Regions from separate parts of the Paenibacillus sp. R-74696 genome, predicted to be linked through region 1. Evidence: riboswitches for the same ligand, from Rfam matches in the RefSeq annotation. Region 1 holds a riboswitch; the other holds the start of a gene.
The links. Region 1 has a riboswitch for cobalamin ahead of metE (5-methyltetrahydropteroyltriglutamate--homocysteine S-methyltransferase). Riboswitches for the same ligand answer to the same signal wherever they lie in the genome.
Positions count from the first base shown of each region.

Region 1 (7,733 bases):
ATGGAAATGAACAGCGTAAGCTATGCATATCCCGGAACGGACAAGGCCGCTTTAAACGGGCTTGAGCTGCGCATTCCAGCAAGCAAGAAGGTAGCGCTGTGCGGGCATAATGGCTCGGGCAAGTCGACACTTTTTTTGCAGCTTATTGGCATTAATCGTCCGCAATCCGGTTATGTCAGCTGGCGCGGCGATCCGCTTTCTTATAAGCCCAGAGAGCTTGCCAGCTTGAGACGGCGCGTTGGTCTTGTTTTTCAGGACCCGGAGCATCAGCTCATCTTAAATACCGCTTATGAGGATATTTCTTATGGGCTGCGCAATGCGGGGCTTCATGAAGAGGAAATTAACAGGCGTACGGGGCGTATCATCCAGCAGCTGAACTTGCAGGAACTGGCGCATAAGCCGCTGCATCATCTCAGCCTGGGGCAAAAGAAGCGAGTCGCTCTTGCCGGCGTGCTGGCGCTGGAGCCGGAGCTGGTACTGCTTGATGAGCCGGCTGCTTATCTCGATCCGATATCGGAGCAGCGGCTGATGGCTGAGCTGGACCGCATTCATGCGAGCGGCATAACTCCGGTTATGGCCACGCATGACATGAATATGGCCTATGCTTGGGCGGACTGGATTTTTATTATGAATGAGGGCCGCTGTATATTGGAGGGTACGCCGGAGACGGTATTTCGCGAAGGCGAGCGTCTCAGAAGCCTTGGACTCACGCTGCCAATGGTGCTGGAAGCATGGGAGGCACTGCCGTCCAAGCTGAGGGGAACACAGCCGCCGCCGCGCACGCTCGAACAATTTAAAGCGGCTGTAAAATCTTTTGTTGTATAAAAACACGAAAGTGTGTATAGTTATACATGTTGCTTGAAATAGTAGGAAAGGATATGATTTTTCCATCCTTTCTCTATATTTCTCGGACTGAAACGAGCTGCGCCGCCAAAGAACGCGACAACCGTTTTACCTTGTATAAATAAAGATTGACCAACTAAATAGCGAGGAATAAGGTGCTCTTGCGTAACGTCTTGAGCTTAAAAGGGAAGTCCGGTGCAACACCGGCGCGGTCCCGCCACTGTAACAGCGGAGTTCTGCACAATAAAGCCACTGGCATGATGCCGGGAAGGCGAGCGCAGCGATGATGATGCTGGAGCCAGGAGACCTGCCTTATTCTATACACTGCATTACCTACGGGAGATAGGGAGGTGTTAAAGATGGCAGCCATCGTTTGTTGAAACGAGGGGCGTCTTTACCCACATTTCTGTACAGGGTAGGACGTCCCTTTTTGTATTTAATCGTTTCTGGCTGGCAGCAAATCGGATGTATAGGGAAAGGCCGCCGCGAAGAAATTCGCTCGCAACGCCATAAGCATATATCTGAGTTTGTTGATGAAATAACAAAGAATTATAACTTCCATCCACTAGGGTGAATAATGAAAAACAGGAGGCAATAAAAATGAGTCAAGTAAAAAGCAGCAGTTTGGGATATCCGCGTATCGGTGAAAACAGAGAATGGAAAAAAGCGCTGGAGGCGTTCTGGAGCGGCAAGCTTGCGGAAGCGGATTTCTTGAAACAGCTGGAGACGATTCGTCTAAACCATCTGCAATTGCAAAAACAGGCCGGAATTGATCTCATTCCGGTAAATGATTTTTCGTATTATGACCATATCCTTGATACAGCTGCTATGTTTGGCGTCGTGCCTGAGCGCTTTGGTTACACAGGCGGCCCTGTATCGGTAACGACCTATTACGCCATGGCGAGAGGCAATAAAACGGCGTCGGCATCCGAGATGACGAAATGGTTCAATACGAACTATCACTACATTGTTCCTGAGCTGAAGGGCATTACGCCGGCTCTGACCGAGAACCGTCCATTGATCGCTTACCGCGAGGCAAAGGAAAAGCTGGGCATCGAAGGCAAACCAGTCATTGTTGGACCTTATACATTCCTCAAGCTTTCTAAAGGTTATGCCGCTTCTGAGCTTGCTACGGTTGCTGCCCAGTATGTGCCGCTGTATGCACAGGTGCTGCGCGAGCTGGAGCAAGAAGGCGTACAGTGGGTACAAATTGACGAGCCTTCGCTCGTAACAGATGTTTCTGATGCAGATTTGGCGCTTGTTCAAAGCATTTATGCACAGCTTCATGAAGCTGCACCTAAGCTCAATTTGCTGCTGCAAACGTATTTCGAATCGGTTCAGCATTATGCTGCAATCGCGGCTTTGCCTGTACAGGGCTTAGGCCTGGACTTCACAGCTGGCGCTGAAAAGAACCTGCAGCAGCTTGAGTCGATCGGCTTCCCGCAGGATAAAGTGCTGGGTGCAGGCGTTATTGATGGCCGCAACATTTGGCGGGCGGATCTTCAGGAGCGCAAAGCGCTGCTTGCCCGCATTGCTAAAGTCGTGCCAAACGACCGCCTAATTGTAAGCTCCTCTTGCAGCCTGCTGCATGTACCTGTATCGGCGGCTCTTGAAACGGCACTGCCAGCAGAGCTTGCAGGCGCACTGGCCTATGCCAATGAGAAGCTGGAGGAAATTTCCGTTCTTGCAACTGCGCTGAATGAAGGAGAAGCAGCGGTAAAAGAGGCGTTTGATCGCAATGCAGCCGCTTTGGCTGCACTTGCCGCATCGCCGTCCCGTGGCCGTGCAAGCGTTCATGCCGCTGTAGCGAGCATCAATGCACAGCCGTCGGAGCGCAAAGCGGTATTTGCAGAGCGTCAAGTGAGCCAGAAGGAACGCTGGCAGCTGCCATTCCTGCCGACAACAACAATCGGCAGCTTCCCGCAAACGGCGGAAGTACGCCAAGCAAGGCAGCAATGGCGCCGTGGTGATTTGGGCGAGGAGCAGTACCGCGTATTCATTAAGGAGCAGATTCAGCATTGGATCAAGCTGCAGGAAGAGATCGGCCTTGATGTGCTCGTTCATGGGGAATTTGAGCGTACGGATATGGTTGAGTTTTTTGGAGAGAAGCTGGAAGGCTTTGCTTTCACGAAAAATGGCTGGGTGCAATCCTATGGCTCACGCTGCGTAAAACCACCAGTCATTTACGGCGATGTGCAGTTCAGCAAGCCGATGACTGTCGAAGAAACCGTTTATGCCCAGTCGCTGACTTCTAAGCCGGTGAAAGGCATGCTGACAGGCCCGATTACGATTTTGAACTGGTCGTTTGTCCGCAGTGATTTGACTCGTGAGCAGGTTGCTTACCAAATCGCACTTGCCCTGGCAGAAGAAGTGAAGGCGCTGGAGGAAGCAGGCATTGAAATGATTCAGGTGGATGAGCCAGCCCTTCGTGAAGGCTTGCCGCTTAAACGTGAAGATTGGGAGCAATATTTGAACTGGGCGGTGCTTTCCTTCCGCTTGTCCACTTCTGACGTTAAGGATACGACGCAAATTCACACGCATATGTGCTATTGTGAATTCCATGACATTATTGATTCCATTCGCGCGCTCGATGCCGATGTTATCTCCATTGAAACATCCCGCAGCCACGGCGAGCTGATTCACAGCTTCGAGGAGCACACGTATGAGCTGGGTATTGGCCTTGGCGTATACGACATTCACAGCCCGCGCGTGCCGGAAGTAGAGGAAATGACATCGATGATCAAACGCGCCCTGAACGTGCTTGAGCCAGAATTGTTCTGGATTAACCCGGACTGCGGACTTAAGACTCGTGGTGTAGATGAGACAGTAGCATCGCTGCGCAACATGATCCAAGCGACCGAGCAAGTACGGGAGCAGCTGGCTAAGTAATGAAGTAATTGTAATGATCAGGACGATTCGTATCGTTGTTCATAGGGTATGAATATTAAAAAAGCTCCGCTTGCGCTGATTGGCGCATGCGGAGCTTTTGCTTTATTTGAAGCGGGGATGGTCAAAGCCGGGGGAGCGGGGACATGGCAGGCAGGAAAACAGGCCAATATAGACAGGTAATGCAATTCTGCCTGCTGCAGCCGCCCGCCTAAATGGTCTCTGCCGCGGGATTCATCAGGCAATAGCCAATGCCCCATACCGTCTGAATCAAGGAGGCAGATTCGGGGTGGACGCGGTTCAGCTTTTCTCTGATCCGCTTTACATGGGTATCAATCGTCCGGTAATCGCCGAGCGATTGATAGCCCCAAATTCGCCGCATTAAATCCTCGCGGGAAATGGGCTGATTGATGTTGGCTGCCATAAACCTGAGCAGCTCATATTCGCGGAACGTCAGCTTTACCTTGCTGTTTCCGGCAATCACTTGCCTCGAATCATAATCGAACACGAGTCCTGGCAGCGTAAGATCAGGTGTCTGCTTGCGCTGCAAGGCGCGATAAGCAAACTCCGAGGTGCGGCGAATGATCGCCTTAATGCGGTACATCAGCTCGCGCGGGCTGAATGGCTTAACGACATAATCGTCGGAGCCCGCTTGGAAGCCGTCGAGCCGGTCATCCTCTTCGCCACAGGCGGAAAGCATAATGACGGGTGTCGATTTTTTCTTCTTGAGCTCGCGGCAAAATTCAAGCCCGTCCATCCCCGGCATATTACGGTCCAGCAAAATCATTGAATAATTGTATTGCATTGCCTTAAACAAGCCGTTGATGCCGTCGGAGGCTTCTTCGACGATCCAGCCTTCTTTTTTCAAAAATAACTTGAGCAGCTTGCGGATATGCTCCTCATCATCAACAATCAGAATGCTATATGGTTGCTGAAATGCCATGGCTCAACACCTCATCTTTATGTTTAAATTCATTACTGATAACAATTATCATTATCATTGCATGCGACCCCCATTGTTGTCAACTAAAAAACCTCCGTTTCTTGCCACATTAGCCGAAGGGTAGTCGCGAAAAAGACACAATTGCCTATGAGTGCGGATACAGTACGGCTGCTGCTCCCAATCGTCGTCAGGCTGTCCTCTTTCGAGCAGACGGGGAGCAGAGTATAATGGTGAAATGCAGGCTATGGATGAAGGAGAGAGCTAGGTGGCCCCCTTATTAACATTGAATAACGTATCAAAATATAGAAAACATCCCGAATGGATTTTTGAAGGGATTACAGCACAGGTGCAGGCTGGGGAGCGTATTGCGCTGCTGGGCACATCCGGTCAGGGCAAAAGCACGCTGCTGCGAATCGTGTCGCTGCTTGGTGAGCTGGATGCGGGAACGCTATTGCTGAAAGGACGGACAAGCAGCGAGTGGAAGCCCGAGGAGTGGCGGCGCATCGTGTGTTACGTTGCTCAGACGCCGGTCATGCTGCCGGGATCGGTCGAGCACAACTTGCGAGCGGTAAGCGAGCTGCAAGGGAAGCCGTTTGATGAAGCGCTGGCGAGGCGCTGTATGGAAGGCATTGGCCTTGGGCATATCGAATGGAGCAAAGAGGCGGAAAGCTTGTCTGGCGGGGAAAAACAAAGGACAGCCCTTGCGCGGGCATTAGTGCTCCGTTCCCCGCTGCTGCTGCTGGATGAGACGACTTCATCGCTTGATCCGAAGAGCAAGCGGCAGGTAGAGCAGTTTCTAAGCGAATGGTGCTCGAAGGAAGGCACGGCATTCATCTGGATTACTCATCATCTAGAGCAGGCACGGCAAATAAGCGGGCGTATCTGGTTTATGGCGGAAGGCAGGCTGCTGGAGCAAAGCGCAACGGAAGCTTTTTTCAGAAATCCCGGGTCGGAGCAGGCGCGCAGCTTTTTAGATAGTCAGCATGCGCCGGAGCAGGGGGAAGAGCCGCATGAATAATATTGCGCTCGCCTGCACGCTGGTATTTGTCGCCATTACGACATTTATTTCAATGAAGCAAAAGCTCGGCCTGGAGAAGGAGATTATTACAGGTACGCTTCGCTCCGCTGTGCAGCTGCTGTTTATCGGTTTTTTGCTGCATTTTATTTTTGAGACGAATCATCCGATTTTTATTGTGCTCATTATTATTTCAATGATTACGGTTGCGTCATGGAATGCCGGCTCCCGCGCCATACCGGTTAAGGGCATCCGGCTGCGCATAGCGCTTACATTGGCAGGCACGGAGGCGGTAACGCTCGCCTTGCTGCTCTCGCTTCGCATTATTGAGGCTGAGCCAAGGTATATCATTCCGGTCAGTGGGATGATTATCGGCAGCTCTATGATCGTATGCGGCCTCTATTTAAACCATATGAAACGGGAGCTTGAAGCGTCGCGGGGAGAGATTGAGACGCTGCTGGCGCTTGGAGCGACGGCGAAGCAGGCGATTCGCCAAGCGGTGCGCCGGGCGGTGCGCTCCAGTCTCATTCCCACGCTGGACGGCATGAAGACGGTCGGACTCGTGCAGCTGCCAGGCATGATGACTGGGATGATCGTCGCCGGGGCAGACCCGATTGAGGCGGTCCGCTATCAAATATTGATTGTATTTGCGATGTCGGCTTCGTCGTCGCTGACGTCAATTGTGCTCAGCATGCTGACGATGCGGCTGTGGTTCGCTAAAGATAACGGCAGGCTGCTGTAAGCAGCTTGGAAGGTGTTTACTTAGAGGAGGGACGATGAAGTGGAAAGAAGGGGTATTTTTCAGGGGCAATTAATGCAGGCCGAGCAGTATCCGCGAGTGGTAGCCTATTATTTTAAGGAATGGAATGGCTTCGAAATGGCTTACCATCAGCATAGCGCTGTTGAAATTATGTATGTCATATCAGGCGATTGCACGGTAGAGCTGCCGAATAAATCCATCCCAATGGAAAAAGGGCATTTCATCGTCATCGACTCGATGGTCGCTCACCGTCTTCATGTTGCGGAGGGCACTGCATGCCGGATGCTCAATGTTGAATTTATTTTTAGCCATACCGGTGTGGGACTTCCTTCCCTTAAACGGCTGGCGGAGACAGATCGTGCGCTTGCGGCGCTGTTCGCCGTGCAGCACGATTATTTGCTGCTTTACGATCCGAGCGATGTGTATCAAATGTTGAAGGCACTCGTGCTGGAACTGGACGGCAAGCGGCGTGCGGAGCAGCTTCTCACTGCACTTCAACTGACGCAGCTGCTTGTTCAAATTGGCAGGCTTGCACAGGAGGCCTCCAGCCAGTCGCATGATGCATCGGAGTTTTATGTGGGCGAGAGCATCGCTTTTATTCAGCAAAATTATGACCGCGACATTCAGGTCAAGGATATTGCGGCGGCGGTAAGGCTGCATCCGGGGTATTTCCACCGCATATTTAAAGCGGGAACGGGCTGCTCGGTTATGGACTACGTCATGCGCTTTCGGATGGAGAAGGGGCGAATGCTGCTGGAGCAGACCGATATTCCGGTCAGCGATATTTGCCATTATGTCGGCGTGAACAGCAGCCAATATTTCAGTACCCTTTTCAAAAAATATACGAACGAAACGCCGCTGGCCTATCGCCGCGCGGTGCGTAAGGAAGTGGAGCGCTAGTCAATCGTTCAACTTATAAAGTTAGAATTTTATACAAAGAAGCAAAATAGAAGTTACAATTGTGCAAACGCCTCCACGCTGCCGGTGCTACAATTAGCGTATTGTTCACTACTATATTGCGAGCCATTGGAGGCGTAAATCAATGTCATTTAAAGTTGCGTTTATTGGAGCAGGAAGTATTGGTTTTACTAGGGGATTGCTGCGTGATTTGCTGACCGTTCCAGAGTTTAATAACATCAAAGTCGCTTTTCAGGATATTAATCCGCAAAATCTCGATATGGTTACCCAGCTATGCCAACGGGATATTAATGAGAACGGCCTAGCAATTGAAATTGAGCCTACGACCGATCGCCGGGAAGCGCTGAAGGATGCACGTTACATTTTTG
Region 1 is NZ_JBPULM010000046.1:128,476-136,208, reverse strand. It holds gene ACSR9A_RS25160 (energy-coupling factor ABC transporter ATP-binding protein) at 1-825, shown strand, start outside; cobalamin riboswitch at 980-1,172, shown strand; gene metE (5-methyltetrahydropteroyltriglutamate--homocysteine S-methyltransferase) at 1,444-3,732, shown strand; gene ACSR9A_RS25150 (hypothetical protein) at 3,781-3,912, shown strand; gene ACSR9A_RS25145 (response regulator transcription factor) at 3,941-4,672, opposite strand; gene ACSR9A_RS25140 (ABC transporter ATP-binding protein) at 4,956-5,690, shown strand; gene ACSR9A_RS25135 (ABC transporter permease) at 5,683-6,429, shown strand; gene ACSR9A_RS25130 (AraC family transcriptional regulator) at 6,469-7,347, shown strand; gene melA (alpha-glucosidase/alpha-galactosidase) at 7,490-7,733, shown strand, end outside.

Region 2 (7,733 bases), on a different contig from region 1:
CCTGCCTGTACCGCATCCTTATGGAACATCATGCTGCGTCCCAGCTCAAAATCGGCGGAAGCATGAATAACGCGCTGTACAACAGAATATTGCTCATCTGTGAACGGGTGCTCCCCTAGCTCCTCGGTAATCATTTCAAAGCTGCGTGCTTCAATTTCCTGCGGTTGTACAGTAAGCGGTTTAAAATCGGTCAAAAAATCCATGTTTTTCGCTCAGCTCCTTCAATTATGATGCAACGTGTATTTAACTCAACATTTCCTTTAATGTATCACTTATTTCGTCAAAGCGCGAAAAAACATGCCCATAGGCAAGCTTAGGACGCCCAATAATAATCGTCTCAACACCCATTTCAAGCGCCGCTTCCAGCTTCTCATCCACAGAGCCAACCTTGCCGCTCTCCTTCGTAATCATCAGCGTCACGCCGAATTGCTCATAAAGGGCGCGATTGAGCGCTTTGGAAAATGGACCCTGCATGGCAACGATATGCTTTTGCGGCAGTCCCAGCGCATCGCATTTCTCCATATTGTCGAGACGCGGCAGCATGCGGGCGATCAGCGTCACGTTAGGCAAGCCTAGCAGGCGCTCGGTAAAAACCTGCAGCGTTTTGCTGCCGGTCGTCAGCATCACGACGCCGCCTTTGGCAGCCGCCATTTCGGCTGCTTCGGCGTAATCATCCGCATACTGGATTAGCGGCTGTCCGTCAAAGGTCAGGCTCTCGCGCTCATAGCGAATATAAGGCACCGATGCTTGCTCAGCCGCAGCCATCGCATTGCGATGCGCCTCCTCAGCAAAGGGATGGCTGGCATCAACGACAGCCTTTACCTGATTTTCCTTCAGGTAAGCTGCCATTTCGTCTGCGGTTAGCCGTCCCACTCGCACGTCAAGTCCGGCCTCCTTCAAGCTGCCTGCCGCACTGTCGGTCACGACCGAAGTCAGCACGCTATAGCCCTGTGCCTTAATTTGTACGGCGAGCTCCCTCGCATCGCTCGTTCCACATAGCATAAAAATCATGGCCTAACCCTCCCCGACAAGCGTTGCTGCCTTGGACGGATCATTTTTCTGCGGGGCATCTTCCTTGGCATTAGCAGCAGGCTCGCCAATTTCAAGGTGCTCGTGGTCGTGGTGATCATGGTCGTGATCATGGTTATGCTCATGCGTATGGCCCTCATGATGATGCTCGTGATCATGCGCATGGTGTTCATGATTATGGTCATGATGATCATGATTATCATGACCGTGATCGTGATCATGATGCTCATGGTGGTGATGATGGTCATGATCTTTCATCGCCTGCAGGCGGAACTGGCACATATCGCAGTTCATCTTCACTTCGTCCTGCAGCGCTTCTGCGGCGCGATCTTTCAATATCTCTTTAAGCAGCGGGTGGAAGCCAAAATATTCCGCAAGCACAAATTCCGTATCCGGATAAGCAGCCGTATATTGCTCCATCGCTGCTTCCATCCGTTTAATTAAAACGCCGGTAAACAGGAAGTACGGCAATATAATAACTTTACGCGCGCCCAGCTTGAGGCAGCGCTCTACACCTTCATCCATCAGAGGCGCCGTTACGCCAATAAAGGCAGTTTCGACCCATTTGACTTTAAGGCGCTCCCAGAACAAACGGGAAATTTTAAATAGCTCGCTGTTCGCATCGGCATCGCTGCTGCCCCGACCGACGATCAAAATAGCCGTATCAGCAAGCTCGCTTTCCTCTGCCGCAGCGGCTTCGCCAAGGCGGGAGGTCAGAATTTCCAGCACTTGATCGTGAACGCCAATCGGCCGACCATAAATAATATTTATAGCTGGGTAACGCAGCTTTGCCTCATCAATTGCCGCAGGCATATGAAGCTTTGCATGCCCTGCCGAAAATAACGTAATCGGAATAACGGCGATCCGAGTCGCCCCTTTTGATACACAAATATCAAAGCCCTGCTTCATCGTCGGCGTGACAAACTCCAGAAAGCACAGCTCTACCAAATCTGCTTTCAGTGTTGACGCTACAGAGGCGACAAACTCGCGCACCTCTTCATTTCCTCTCTCATCCCGGCTTCCGTGCCCTACAAATAAAACCGCATCCATCTTCCTTCATCTCCCTTGCTGTCGCTAGTCTCCGCACAATGCGTCTTCGATATGAAAAACAGGCAGCTCTTGATAGCGATAGCCTTCTATTTGACCCATCCGTTTGAAAAATTTATGAAAGCGCTCATTCGGATGGCCTTCCGATTTATACAGCGCAATAATGCGTTCAATCAGTGGCACGATTTCATCGGCTGCAATGCCTTCGGCAACCGGCTGCGCCGCATGCGCATTGCGGCCGACGGTTTTGCCGCCGAGGAACAAATCAAATTTGCCACGGCGATACACGATGCCGATATCCTCGTTAACTGCGCCATAACAAGCCATGCCGCAGCCATTGAACCCGACACGCAGCTCCTTCGGCATGGCCATGCCGCCGATCTTCTCTTGCAGTTCATCGGCATAAGGCACCGATTCCGCCTTCTCCAGATTGCAAAAATCGCAAGCCTTCAGTTGCAAAACATCACCGATCGGCGCCAGACTGAGGCCATCTGCACGCAGCTTTGCCGTAACGCTGTCAGGATCAGACGTCGGGATCCGCACAAGCAGATGATGATGCGGTGTATATTCAATCGAGCCCTTCTCGCCAACCGCCTGCGCCAGTGCCACCAGCTGCTGGGGAGTAAAGTTCTTCGTCGCTACACCCGGGCTTACGGCGAACTCCAAAACCGATTGCTGCGTAAATACAGGCAATGGGCTCGCAGCTTCCGCATATGCCGCACTAGGCTCTATACCCTTGCTGCGATCATTAAGCAGTACTGCTTCCATTGCCAAATGAAGTGGCGAGACAGCTGGCATCGCGGCTGACTCCACCTTCGATGAAGCAGCTTTATCAACCGGAGCTGGAGCAGGCTTCACGGGTGCGACTGGAGGTGCTATGGCTACGGCTACGCCGCCGCCTTGCCCATTTTCATTTCTCGGCTGGTCTGGCACCGCCATTTGCGGCTCTTCCCGCTCCACCAAAGGGTCCGTCGCATCATATTCATCCTCAGGATAGTCTCCATCACCTGAGAGCTCCGGCATTCCTGCCGTATGAAGTGCCCACGGCTCATTCTTCTCTTGCAGACGCTGGTGAGGCTTCAAAGGCTGCGCGCCTTCACCCAGCGTATATTTGCGCTGATAGCCACGCGGCGTAATCATCAGCCCATCATAATTAACGGTTGTGGAGTTGCCAATAACGACCGTTGTCAGCATGCCGATATCATGATCAAGCATACGGGCAAGCGTCGTCACGACAATATCCTCACGGTCGCGATACGCGCTTTTCACAATACCAACCGGCGTATCTGGCGAACGGTATTTGAGCAAAATACGCTGCGTCTCCACGATTTGCCGTGTTCTTCTGCCGCTGCGCGGGTTATAAAGCGCAATGACGAAATCCGCTTGTCCAGCCGCTTCTACTCTGCGCGCTATCAGCTCCCAAGGGGTCAAATGATCGCTTAGGCTGATCGTGCAAGCATCGTGCATAATCGGTGCGCCGAGCAGGGACGCTGTCGAGTTAATGGCGGAAATGCCGGGAATGACTTCAACCTCTACCCCGCCATTACGCTTCCAGCCCTTCTCAATCAGCACCTCATACACGAGTCCTGCCATACCGTACACGCCCGCATCGCCGCTTGATATAACGGCAACCTTCTTGCCGTTCTCCGCCTGGCGCACCGCTTCCTGCGCCCGGCTGACCTCCTCCGTCATCCCTGTCCGCACAATCGCCTGATCGCTGATTAGCTCCCGAATCAAGTCCACATACGTGTTATAGCCGATGACTATATCGCTCTCCTGAATCGCTTCACGGGCGCGTTTCGTAATATGCTCGAAGCTCCCTGGGCCGAATCCGATAATTAACAGCTTGCCGACGCCTGCTTCACTCATTGATGCCCAACTCCTTCTATGTAGCAATTTACAATTTCTATCCAACAAAAAAAGCACCTCTAACGCTATGTGTTAGAAATGCTTGAAAAGACCAATGTCCTTGTTAAACGCAGACAGCGAAGGGCCATCCAATCTCTAACACCTTCCTAATATCCACGTAGGTTTACAGTGTCGTTGAAATAAGCAGGTCTCCTGGCTTTGAAGCGTCAGTCGCTTCATACAGTGGCGGGTCCGCGCCGGTCTCTCACCGACTTCCCTATTAAGTCAACTTGGGCGCCTTGCACGCCTGCTGACACTTATTCCCTTCCTATTAAATTGTAATCTTAATGATAACATTAGATTGTATGATCGACAAGTGCGTTTATGCCATCAGCCTAGACGCAAATAGAGCCAGCGCAAGCACGGACTGCATGTCCAGGCTGGCGCCAGCTCTATTTTTCAAAATATAAGAATTTATAAGTTTTGCACTTATAAATGGGCTTATATTGCATCCTCGAAACGGCAGCTTTGCCGTCAGAGGACGGCTTCAGCCATATACGCGTAAAGGTTTATTTCTTCTCCAGTGTTTCCCAAGCCGCTTTCACGAGGGAATCAAACAGCTCATCATCCTCTTCCAACTCATCCTCGACCGCTAAAAGATCTTCTTCCTTGCCCGATTCATTCAGAAAAAATAAACCGTAGCCCCACTCAGTCGCCTTGCGGCTGTGAAGGGCAATTTCGTATTGGTTCGTCTGGCCCTCTACTTCAAAATGAACCTTGCCCACGAAACCAGATTCCTTAGAGTTCGTCATGCTAGCATGCAAAATATTTACTTTCATCTTTCATTCTTCCTCTCTTTACCGTTACGACACCAGCTGCTGAAGTTGATTTACTTGATTTAACAGCTCGTTGATTTTGTTAATCGTATTTGGAATTTCCGTTGCGTCAACCAATGCTTTGCCGTCTTCGATCTGCTTCAGCACCTCATCAATGCTTTCCTGCAGCTTCAAATTATAATCGACCACGGTCTGATGGACATCCTTGGCAAAATCCGGCGCTTGCAGCTCGCCAAACTGCTTAATCGAGTCCTGCACAGCTACCAGCTGCTCCTTATAATCGGCGCGTGCACTCGCATCGTTTACGGCTTGCTCCGCAAGCTGCGTCGCCTGCTCGCTGAAGCTTGTCAGTGTCTGCATGTACGAAGCCGCCCCCGTCACATAGTCGGCCGAGCTCGATACGGAATTGACCGCCTGCTTGGCATCCTCGAATAACGAGCATCCTCCTAATAATAACATTCCAATGATTAAAAGTATGCTTTTTCCTGAACGAATGGTCATGTTTAATCTCTTCCTTTCCGCCTGTATGGCACAGAGCACTATTTATACGGCATAAGCGTCCAAACGGTTGCATTTCGTCTTATTAATAAGCTTGTCCATCATTTATGTGGGCTATAAGATCAAATGAGACAAAAACAGCCCGATGATTTCGTGGATTTCATTTAGACCATTTTCTTGTCAACCGATATTTCACACTTATCTGCCAGTTACTTGTACGACAAAAAGGAGCTGCCACGAGGCAAGCTCCTTCACTATCGTTTTACAGATGATTCTATGAATGAGTATTTCGATTCATTTTGAATTGATTTCTTTGCTTGATTTAATCGATAAAATTTACATATTGCAGGAACCTTTTCAGTATAACCGCTGCCTGCGCCCTCGTTACATTCTCCCTCGGGGCAAAGCGTCCGTCTTCCATTCCTTTTATAATGCCGTCTTCCGATGCTCGGACTACCGCAGCTTGCGCCCATGAAGAAATGGAGTCTCGATCCGTGAAAGCATCCAGATGGCCTCCCTTTTGCCCACCGCTACTGGTTCCATGGCTGGTGAAGGTTAAGGCGCCAGCAATCACAACGGCCATTTGCTCGCGGGTAATTGGATCGTTAGGCGCAAAACGGCCGGCACCGATGCCGCTAACCAGCCCGCTAGCCACTGCCGCATTTACTGCAGATGCATACCATGCGGATGCAGGGACATCCGCAAAACGATCACCGCCCTCGCTCTCCTTCACGGATAGCCCTAGCGCACGAACGAGCAAGGCTGAGAATTCTGCTCGTGTAATGGTTCCTTCTGAGTCAAAACGGTCGGCCGCCACGCCGTTCACCAGCAGCTTGGACGCCAGATGCTCCACATCCGCTTTCGCCCAGTGTCTGGTTAAATCGGCGAACGTTCGGGCTTGCACATTTACGACTGTGTACAAGCTGTTATGTGGCACGTTCAGAATCGCTTCGTTAGTGCCGTCTGGACCGGTTTCCATCTTTGCCGGAACAAAAACGACGGTTCCGTTTTCCGGGATATACTGAACGGCAACCAGGTTACCGTTTGTGTTCTCTCGGTCCAACTTAATGGTCCGGATCGAGTACGATCCGCCATAGTCGTGCACCTCCAACATTTGCCCGTTTGCTTCGACCATCACCTTGTAGTCAATGACGTCGGCGAAAACAGTAAAACCTTGGGAAACCCCGATCCGATTGATCTCTTGTCGAATATGCTCGCCGGCCAGCTCCTGTATGATGTTCACGGTCAAATTCGATATTTCCGCGTCGAGACGCTCCGCCAAGCCGATCAGATCGATCGCGCTTAACCGCAATTGGTAGCTAGAATTGTTCAACCTCACCTCGATAATGGTATTAGGATTAGCTTTGACCATATCCGCGATCCAGTCAGCTTGAAACTGTGCCTGTAACGCTTGCTCCCGATTGCCGATTGTAATGCTGACAAACGGTTTCATCGCATCTTTCAGGAGTTCCAGCACTTGCTCCCTCGTCCGTTCGGGGAGGAAGACTTGCTCGATCACCGTGCCGTCCAAACGCTTGACTTGTTTGATGTCGGATGGATCGACGAGAATTTTAATCCCGCCATTCGAATCTAACTTCACAGTCGTCCCCGATGTGACCGGTCGATTGCCGTTATCCGACGAAGACGGGGTTGAAATCCCAGTAACAGTGATGGTTTTCACTGCTTCATTGCCTGCTTCGTCTAGGGCATAAACGGTATAGTCGCCGTTGGCAGTAATGGTGAATTGAGGTGTGGCCAAAATATCGGTTCCCTTCGTTCCACCGGCAAAATCAACCCCACTAAGACTTCCAGGCAGCCAACGGAGCTGCGTCAGCGCATTTCCCGCAGCTCCGCCGTACACGCTTGCAATCACACTGATCGCTTTACGTTCCGATCCGTTCGGTGCAACCGTCATGGCAACTTCGGGCGGTATCGCCACGATACGTATTCCGTTCGCGTCCGGTGCTACGTAAGTTAGCGAAGCGGGGCGTCCGCTGGAGGTGCGAACGATGCTTGCACCGTTCGGGAGCTCTAATGATGCAGCAACTTCAATTCCGTCAACATCCGCGAGCCCAGCAGGAACTTCGAATTCGAAAGTAAGTTTTGTCACTGCCTCGCCGCGCGCTCCCATATATGGGGCATATACCGTCTGAGTGGCGGAATTGTCTCCAACCATGATCGGAACGACCGGTGTCCCTATCACGGTTACTTCATATCCGTAAAATACCGTAAAGCGAAGCGTGTCGCTCGTTCCGTACAAATCATTGGCCGATGCGGTTAGCACCATCCCTACCCAAGCAGCTTCAAATACCGCCATAGCATCGTTCAAACTGACAGTAGCTTCATCCAAACGAGTCTGAGATTGATTTTCCGCATCGTCGGCAATAGCCTGCGCTGCATCTATCACGGTCTGCAGGGCAGCGCGGTCTCCTGCCGAAATCTGCCCTACATCCGTACCTTGCGGATGATCCGTCA
Region 2 is NZ_JBPULM010000045.1:70,285-78,017, forward strand. It holds gene ACSR9A_RS20505 (precorrin-8X methylmutase) at 1-203, opposite strand, end outside; gene cobK (precorrin-6A reductase) at 244-1,011, opposite strand; gene ACSR9A_RS20515 (sirohydrochlorin chelatase) at 1,015-2,079, opposite strand; gene cobJ (precorrin-3B C(17)-methyltransferase) at 2,104-3,945, opposite strand; cobalamin riboswitch at 4,111-4,260, opposite strand; gene ACSR9A_RS20525 (hypothetical protein) at 4,494-4,763, opposite strand; gene ACSR9A_RS20530 (DUF6376 family protein) at 4,788-5,261, opposite strand; gene ACSR9A_RS20535 (leucine-rich repeat protein) at 5,581-7,733, opposite strand, start outside.
Region 2: it holds a riboswitch for cobalamin, as region 1 does, so the genes downstream of both, cobJ (precorrin-3B C(17)-methyltransferase) here and metE (5-methyltetrahydropteroyltriglutamate--homocysteine S-methyltransferase) in region 1, are expected to answer to the same signal.